4 regions of the Paenibacillus sp. 01T47 genome follow, and region 1 is predicted to be linked to each of the others. Evidence: riboswitches for the same ligand, from Rfam matches in the RefSeq annotation. Region 1 holds a riboswitch; each other region holds the start of a gene.

Region 1 (2,200 bases):
AAAAATTGGATTGAAATCCAAGAAGAGCTTAACATAGACGTCCTCGTTCATGGTGAATTTGAGCGTACGGACATGGTCGAATTTTTCGGAGAGAAGCTGGATGGGTTCGCATTTACAAAAGCCGGTTGGGTTCAATCGTATGGTTCCCGCTGCGTAAAGCCGCCGGTCATTTATGGCGATGTTGTATTTACTGAGCCAATGACAGTAACCGAAAGCGTGTATGCGCAGTCGCTGACAAGTCGTCCGGTAAAAGGGATGCTGACGGGGCCGATTACGATTTTAAACTGGTCATTTGTTCGCAACGATATCACACGCGAGCAGGTCGCATACCAAATTGCGCTTGCACTCTCAGAGGAAGTAAAGGCGCTTGAGAGCGCAGGTATAGAGATGATCCAGGTTGATGAGCCAGCTTTGCGAGAAGGTTTGCCGCTTAAACGCAGTGATTGGGATGCCTATTTAAAATGGGGCGTGCATGCGTTCCGTCTATCGACTTCAGCTGTGCGTGACACAACACAAATTCATACACATATGTGTTATTGTGAGTTCCATGATATTATCGATTCCATCCTTGCGCTGGATGCAGATGTCATCTCCATTGAAACCTCGCGCAGCCATGGCGAGCTGATTCATAGCTTTGAGGAGAACACCTATGACCAAGGCATCGGCTTAGGCGTTTACGATATTCACAGCCCGCGTGTACCTTCAGTGGAAGAAATGGTCAGCATGATCGAGCGCGCCATTAAAGTGCTCGATCCTACCCTCTTCTGGATTAATCCGGACTGCGGCTTGAAAACACGCGGAATGGAAGAAACGGTTGCTTCACTACGCAACATGATGCTGGCTACTTACCAAGTCAGAGAGCAGCGTGCTGCATTAGCGAAGGTTTAATCCCTAAATACAATAAGACAGTCCAGAACTAGGTTATCTGTTCTGGACTGCCTTTTTTTTCTTATGAACGAAATTAATCCAAAGAGATGTAGGAGACGGAACGTTGACGCAAAACAGACTCTTCATGGTCGTTGCTGTACGGGGCTGCATCGGCGGATTGTGCTAGGACATGCTTGACGGCGGAGACGAATAAGTCGAGAACGCGCCCATCCTGATCCGTTTTGTCATAGTGATACTGGTTAAGAGGTGGTAGAGGAATGCTGCCGATAAAAGACTGAAGCAGGTCGCTCCATCGTTCTAAGTCAATGAGCTCTTCTGTGTCGCTGGCAAATAGTTCACTCCAGCCGAAGCCTTGATTGCTTGTTAAACGAAGACATACGCGATGGCCTGCAGAATCGACGGCAAGAGCAGGAATGACGAATAGCTCGATTCGTGTGACAGATAAATAAGGGGTCTGTTCCGTAAAAAGATGCAGATTTCGTGCACAATTTGTCAACATATACATCTCTCCTTTATTCGCTTACGAGGTTAGCTGTCGGATTCGGGCTAGAGAGAAAGCCCTACCAGGGTTACAAATCCCTGGATTCACCCCTTGCGAATCGATCTCGATCGATCGCGATGGTTCCCCCGCTTTTTCATTCGAAAAATTCAGCGTAAATAGTTTACTCTTAATTATACCTCTCATTAGCGCATCTGTAAATCAGAAGCGCTTAAAATAACGATACATAGGAGATAGCTTGTTTAAATAAAGTATGCTCTTCACGGTCATATTCACAGTTTGGAAAAGAGTAATGATTGGATTCTATATGCAAAGCAGCGGCTGCAAACAAATGATATATACGCTCGTCCTTCATCATTGGATCTGTTTGAAAAACAAAAGGAGACGCAAGAGGAAGTGTGCCGATGAACCTTAGCAGCATACTGCTCCATCTGATCCAGTCGCGAGGCTTCTCGGATTTTTTAATAAACAGCTCACTCCAGCCATGACCATTAGCAGTGGAGAGCCTTAGGCAAACACGGTAACCATTTGATTCAAGCATGGAAGCCGGCAGCACAAACATTTGAATTCGTTTAATTTCAAACAAGGCAGCTGATTGATTTTCTAAGCTTGGCAAGGGTACTTCAACTGGTGTAGACATCAATGAGATCTCTCCTCGATTTGAATAATTCACCGATAATACTCAGCCATATTGGCTTGCCGTCTATGGTAAACCCGAAATGCAATATTGTAAAACTGTGGTATATCGTGAAAAGGCAGCCAGATGCCATTTTAAAAGAAATCCATTCGTTATGGCAGTAAAAAGATATTTAT
Region 2 (2,200 bases), on a different contig from region 1:
TCGTATTCTTCAGGAAGAGAATGCAGCAGAGGTTGGCGGTGTCATGCATTGCTTCTCCGGCAGCTGGGAAACGGCTAAACAATGTCTTGATATGAACTTCTATATATCATTTGGAGGACCCGTTACTTTCAAAAATGCAAGGGTGCCAAAAGAGGTGCTTAAGCAGGTTCCAATCGACCGGATTTTGATTGAAACCGATGCTCCATATTTAACTCCACACCCGTTCAGAGGGAAGCGAAATGAGTCCTCTTACGTCTCTTTAGTTGCAGAGACAGCAGCCGAATTATTGGGCAAAACGGTAGAAGAAATAGGTGTAATTACGACTGAAAACGGTCGAAGATGTTTTGGTATTGTCTAAAAACGAGAGAAATAGTGAGAAATAGAGACCTTTATCGCGTAAAAACTAATTTTTATAGCGATAATCGCTTATTTTTTCCTGCTTTATCCTGCTTTTTCGCTTAAATCGTCTTTTATCGTATCTTTACAATTGACCTCGTATGAAGGTATGATTCATCTCAGAGCAATAAAATTTTGTATTGGATTTCCAGTTTACGCTTAATCTCCATTCGGAGAGCGGGGGAACCATGTACGGTTTTTAATTCCGTATTTTGAATTCTTCAGGGGTGAATTTCGAAGCCATTGCCATGAGCATTGTGTAACGAATAGGGCGACTCTCTTGTCCGAATCCGTCAGCTAACCTCGCAAGCGTTATAGAGAGTGATCAACCTCGTGCATCCATTTTTCTGTATCCCAGTGAATCATTTAACCGGGAAGCCACGAAACAGATCCTCTGTCGACGGCTTCTTTTTATTTTCGAATAATCGGGAATTTGTCGACATAGGGATAAAAGATGGGGGTGGGAGGATCGATAGCAGTACTGGATTGCGTGCTCGCACGCCAATATACTATAGTCGCGTCAGTTGTATCATGCGTAACACTTGGCGGCGGGGCTATGAAGGAGGACCGATGAAGTGGGAATACTCCAGGTTAAGGACACCCATGGGAAACGATCATCCAGCATGTCTTTCGCATTGCGATGGAAGCGTGAAAACTTGCGTTTGATTCTTTTGAGTGCTACTATCTCAATCGCTATGACTTTCATGTTTTTGGTGTTGTTGTACGGAACGGCTGTCAAAAGCGTCTCCGTAGTAGTGAACGGACAAGAAACCGTTGTGGAAACGAAGCAATGGGTCCTGCAACGCCTACTGGATGAACAAGCTATCGCAATTGGACCACATGATGAGGTGTCCATACCGCTTAATGCGGCAATAAAGGACGGAGATCGTATAGAGGTGACTCATGCGATACCGGTAATTGTGAAGGCTGATGGCAAGACCTCTACTGTATATACGACAGAGAGAACAGTGCAGGCAGCGATCGAGGAATTACATATTCCAGTTCGTGGTCAAGATAAAGTAATACCTCCGCTTCATACCGTTTTGGACAACGAATTGACTGTAACCGTCGTTCGCGTAGATAAGAAGGTAGCTGAGACAGAGCGTGCAATGCCATTCTCTATTGTGAAGAAGAACGATCCGACGCTGGAAGCGGGCAAGCAGAAGCTTGTTCAACCCGGCAAGGAAGGTCTGATCGTAGAGAGTATCGAGAAGCAGTACGAGGACGGAATCCTTATATCGAAGAAGATGGTCAGCAAGGTGGTTGAAACCGCTGCGGTTAATCAGGTTGTCGCCATCGGAACGAAGAAGGAAGAGCCTAAAGTATCTGTGCTCTCGAACAAGAGCCCGAGCTTTACTTCGCTTACGAAGAGCGGTGTAACGTTTAAGGCGAGAAAAGTACTTAAAAATGTCACGTTGACTGCTTATTCTGCAGACCTCTCTTCAACAGGAAAAGATGAAAGCCATCCGGAATACGGGATTACATCATCAGGCACTCGGGTGCAAGAGGGTCGGACGATAGCTGTTGATCCGAAGGTTATTCCCATCGGTTGGTGGGTTTATATTGAAGGAATCGGTTTCCGCCGCGCTGAGGATAAAGGAAGTGCGGTTAAAGGCAACAAAATCGACGTATACTTTGATAGTACAAAGATTGCGAACAAATTCGGCAGGAAAAAAGGCATCACCGTATATGTGCTGGGGCCGAATAAACCGACTGCAAGCTAATTGAGCGGTTACCATCATCTTATCGCAATAATCAATTAAATATGCCATCATAAGGAGAGGCACTGCCTCTTCTTTTTGCA
Region 3 (2,200 bases), on a different contig from region 1:
TTCTTTTGCTTTATCTGCATCTGATAGCTGTTCCCCCTCAAGCTTCAAGTTCCAAGCTACGACTTTCCCGCTATGCATATGTAGATAAACATATCCGCTGCCGCCGCCTACGAATTTAAGATCAACCTGAAACGTATCTGTAGGAAACATGGGGTCATATTTATCCGTATATGCTTTGACTAGCTCATATTTAGATAAGTAGCCATTCATAATTTTATCGGTTTGATGTACGGCTTTAGCCGATTTCACCTTCAAGCCTGTTTCTTTTTCAACAAATGCAGACGCCTTATCCTCCGCCGCTGATTTCGCAATGACCTTGGTATTCATTTCGCCAGATGAGATAGCCGTAATCATTGGAACGATTTGTACGGCCCCATAAATAATAAAGCAAGCAACTGCTGCCCATATAAATCGTTTCCATTCATTGGGTTTAATAGAATCAATCATAGTTTCACCTCAACTGTCTTCATAATAAATAGCTCATTTTATTACCTTAACATATGAATCCCTAAATTATCCAATGAAAATGACCGTTTGTTTTCAAAAAAATGCGAAATAACGATGTCCAGCAAGCTAGCTATGTGCTGGTTCGTCCCATTGCCCTAATTTGAGCTAATATCGTCCTGTTTGTCATAAACGTCACCTTTATATCAGGAGTGCTTAGGGATTATAATCGTTATCGTCATACTAATTGCATAGCATAGCCGAATTTCCTAAGGAAATCGGGGGAACCATAAAGTTGTCTAAATGGATGAGCCTGCTGAAAGCAAAGCAGTTCAACATTAGATAGCATGGGGTGAATTTTAGCGGTGAAGCATCGTCTTCTTCCGCTGAATAGGGCTGCCTGTCCAGGCCCGAATCCGTCAGCTAACCTCGAAGGCGTATTGGAACAGGACTCATCGCACGAGCACTTGAGTTTCCAGTGCTTTTTTTTATGCTTAAAAACAATAAATGACAATATGACATAATCAAAAAGAAGGGAAATGAATGAAGGTTAGTTGGAATGTTTTGAAGTGGTCACCCCCGCGTATTTTGGTAAGTGGATTCGCTCTTATTATATTGCTGGGTGCCTTATTATTATCCATGCCTTTTGCATCGGTAAGCGGTGAGAGATTGCCTTTTATAGATGCGCTGTTTACGGCAACTTCGGCAACCTGTGTAACAGGGTTAGTTGTCGTTGATACCGGAACTTATTTCTCTATATGGGGTCAAATCATATTAATGTGCCTGTTCCAGCTTGGCGGACTCGGATTTATGACGATGGCGACGCTGGTAGCGCTCGTACTTCGCAAGAGGATTTCGCTGCGTGAGCGGCTTTTGCTGCAGGAATCCATGAACCAGTCGAGCATGGAAGGCATCGTGCGTTTGATTAGACGCGTTATTGTGTATTCATTGACAATAGAGCTTATTGGCGCTGCGTTGTTTGCTTCGAGGTTTGCATTTGATATGCCGCTGGGCAAAGCGATTTATTTTGGAGCCTTTCATGCGGTTTCATTGTTTAACAATGCTGGTTTTGATATTTTTGGGAACTATCGCAGCTTGACCTTATACGTTTCTGATCCAGTCGTCAATATTGCAGCTATGATGCTGATCATTTCGGGCGGACTTGGCTTTGTCGTTATGTCGGACCTGATGGAGTTCCGCAAAAACCGCAAGCTGTCGCTGCACAGCAAGGTCGTGCTATCTATGACAGGAACACTTATTGCAGTAGGGACACTCGTCATATTTATTTTTGAATTCTCGAATTCGAAGACACTGGGCTCTCTGGACTGGGGCGGGAAAATTTTGTCCTCGTTCTTCCAGTCGGTAACGCCGCGGACGGCAGGAGCCAATACGCTTGATTATACGGCTATCCGGCAAGCGACGATGTTTTTCACCATTATATTAATGTTTATTGGCGCCTCGCCCGGCTCGACGGGCGGCGGCATCAAAACAACAACCTTTGCAACGCTGGTCGGCGCTGTATTTGCAATGATTAGAGGACGAGAGGACATCGTTCTTTTCCGTTACAGATTAGGCAAAGACAGAATTTTTAAAGCACTCACGATTACTTTGATCTCTTTATCGCTTGTCATTATTGTAACGATGATCTTGTCGATGACGGAGGATCAAGCTTTTATAAAGCTATTGTTTGAAGCGACATCAGCATTTGGAACAGTAGGATTATCCGTTGGTGTTACGCCAGAGCTGAGTCTTGTTG
Region 4 (2,200 bases), on a different contig from region 1:
ATTAAGGAAACGTGCAAGCTGGCTTGTATGATCATCGGCATAGGCGTCCCTGCTCTCCGAATAAGAGGCAAGGCGTTCTCGTACGAACCGTTCCAGCTTGGATAATCCTTTGGACGATCCTTGCACGTTTGTGCCGCCTAGGGCGCATGAAACGGATTCGGGCAAAGCGAAGGACTGCGCAACCTTGGCATTAATTTCGCTTAAGGTAGCAAGCTCATGAATCGTCGTTTCACTCATTGGGCTATAGCACTCCAGCATAAAGCTGCTCCACTTGCGATAAAAGGGTGTGAAAACCTTGTATGGATCCATTTTTCGAGCAAATGCCGGGAAAGCATCTAGATCAGCAAGAGGTGAATCGGCAATAGACATCCAGCGGCGGCCAAGGCTGCGTGTGATTAGCCCAAGCTGCTCATCTCGCTGCCGTGAGTAAGGCGTATAGTCTGTATGAACAATAACCTCATCAATAGGATGCGCATGCAGCAGAGCTTCGGTGATCGCAGCAGGATTACCATAAAGCACATGCAGTTCCTTTCCTGCATTAGAATAGTTGTGCAGAAGCGAGGCGGCTTGCGCCATGAAATTCCGGCCGCTATGACTAGTTAAACGGCCATCTCCTGTAATAACGGGATCTATGATTAGCAAATGAATGCCTTGTTTCTCTTTTTTCTTCAAATAATCAAAAGCGCGCAAATCTGCAATACGCAAATCCTTGCGGTGAATAAACAAATACATCAGTGATAGCTCCTTCCATAAGCGCAACATTGAACGGCCGCATTCCAGCTGGAATGAAACAGCAAAGCCGCAAGTCATTTGTCGTCAGAGGACAAAAAACTGCGGCTTTGCTAGATGAGTCTACCCGTTCAACCCTCAAGAAGAGGGATTAGGCTGCTCTATTTTACGTCAACGTTGGCTTGGTATGAATCAGCATCCATGATACGACGAGCAGTTACATATCGTCCCTCATAGTACTCGGAGTTAAGTTTGTCAGTTACAACGCCTCTGCTCGAGGATGAATGTACAAACTTGCCATCTCCAATGTAAATGCCAACATGGGATATGGCGCTATTATTGCCGCCAACTGTGTCGAAGAACACAAGATCTCCCGCAATGAGGTCAGCCTTAGCGACCTTTGTACCTTCTTTTGCTTGCGAACCAGAAGTACGTGAAAGCTCAATGCCCATTTTCTCGAACACATAGCTCGTGAAGCCGGAGCAATCAAAACCTTTCGACGACGTTCCGCCGCTTTTGTACGGAGTGCCAATAAGATCATTAACAATTCCGTTCAATTTTGAGTCAGCGAAAGCGCTTCCCGCTTGAAAAGCGAGCACGAGAACGAGACCCAGGATTAATGCGGTAATCTTCTTCAATTGTGAAACTCCTTCCAATGCCGACGAGGTTAGCTGTGGGGTTCGGTTGAAGGCTCCCTATGATTCCTCGGGCGTTTGAAAAAAACTCAAACGTCGGAATCAATTCACCCAAAGTGGTTCCCCCGTATCCCAATAGGGAATTAGGCAGTTTTTTTATTGCTTTGAGAAATATTCGATTATTTTCAATGATCTCCTGCCTTTAGTGGCAATTTCTAATAATTCTCATGTAACCTTTTGACAATTTGCTTCGTTAAACCGTTCTTTCTGTAATATAAACACGCCATAGTAGTGCTTTCTAACTAAATACATGGAGTCAATTTCATTAATTATGTGGATGTTGTGTAAAATATACCGATTTGTCCTTTAGGCGCTATATCGCAAGGACTAGCTTAAAGTGCCGTAAACGGCGGTATTTCACCATTTTGCTCCTCATAAATTAGAAAAATCTCATCTATATCACTCGTGAATAAGCGTAGATTCAGACAGCCTAGCTGCTGCTCCAGATAGAGCGGCAGAAATAGACAAAGGAGGCTGTTCATGAGAACAGCCCCTTTGGGCAATCGAAAAAAAGATTTATTTTGCAGTAACGATTTTTTCAGAAATGAGCTGTGGATCGTTGTTTTTTTGCTGCATCCAAAACTGTACCTTGTATTTTCCAGCATTTTTAAAATCGTAGGAAACGAGCTTGGAACTGAACCAAAAGGTGTCTTTTTCGACGAACTCTTTAAAATCATCATCATCCTGGCTGCGGCTGTCGATTGTCGTTTCCTTATCATTAGGATCAACGATGGTCACTTTGAACTCTGAAATCGCCATATTCAAATTATCGATTT

What was found. A riboswitch is a leader RNA that binds a small molecule or an ion and turns the genes downstream of it on or off. The one in region 1 is predicted to bind cyclic di-AMP.
Region 2: it holds a riboswitch for cyclic di-AMP, as region 1 does, so the genes downstream of both, AC1DOV_RS32525 (ubiquitin-like domain-containing protein) here and AC1DOV_RS08315 (hypothetical protein) in region 1, are expected to answer to the same signal.
Region 3: it holds a riboswitch for cyclic di-AMP, as region 1 does, so the genes downstream of both, AC1DOV_RS12460 (TrkH family potassium uptake protein) here and AC1DOV_RS08315 (hypothetical protein) in region 1, are expected to answer to the same signal.
Region 4: it holds a riboswitch for cyclic di-AMP, as region 1 does, so the genes downstream of both, AC1DOV_RS30990 (C40 family peptidase) here and AC1DOV_RS08315 (hypothetical protein) in region 1, are expected to answer to the same signal.

Annotation. Positions count from the first base shown of each region.
Region 1 covers NZ_JBFTPA010000003.1:201,623-203,822, forward strand. Annotated here, with positions in the region: gene metE (5-methyltetrahydropteroyltriglutamate--homocysteine S-methyltransferase) at 1-888, shown strand, start outside; gene AC1DOV_RS08315 (hypothetical protein) at 962-1,387, opposite strand; cyclic di-AMP (ydaO/yuaA leader) riboswitch at 1,391-1,552, opposite strand; gene AC1DOV_RS08320 (hypothetical protein) at 1,599-2,027, opposite strand.
Region 2 covers NZ_JBFTPA010000033.1:11,086-13,285, forward strand. Annotated here, with positions in the region: gene AC1DOV_RS32520 (TatD family hydrolase) at 1-358, shown strand, start outside; cyclic di-AMP (ydaO/yuaA leader) riboswitch at 543-723, shown strand; gene AC1DOV_RS32525 (ubiquitin-like domain-containing protein) at 972-2,120, shown strand.
Region 3 covers NZ_JBFTPA010000005.1:98,545-100,744, forward strand. Annotated here, with positions in the region: gene AC1DOV_RS12455 (CPBP family intramembrane glutamic endopeptidase) at 1-447, opposite strand, end outside; cyclic di-AMP (ydaO/yuaA leader) riboswitch at 693-897, shown strand; gene AC1DOV_RS12460 (TrkH family potassium uptake protein) at 988-2,200, shown strand, end outside.
Region 4 covers NZ_JBFTPA010000026.1:42,384-44,583, reverse strand. Annotated here, with positions in the region: gene AC1DOV_RS30995 (FAD-binding domain-containing protein) at 1-732, opposite strand, end outside; gene AC1DOV_RS30990 (C40 family peptidase) at 891-1,367, opposite strand; cyclic di-AMP (ydaO/yuaA leader) riboswitch at 1,371-1,524, opposite strand; gene AC1DOV_RS30985 (hypothetical protein) at 1,757-1,906, opposite strand; gene AC1DOV_RS30980 (hypothetical protein) at 1,941-2,200, opposite strand, start outside.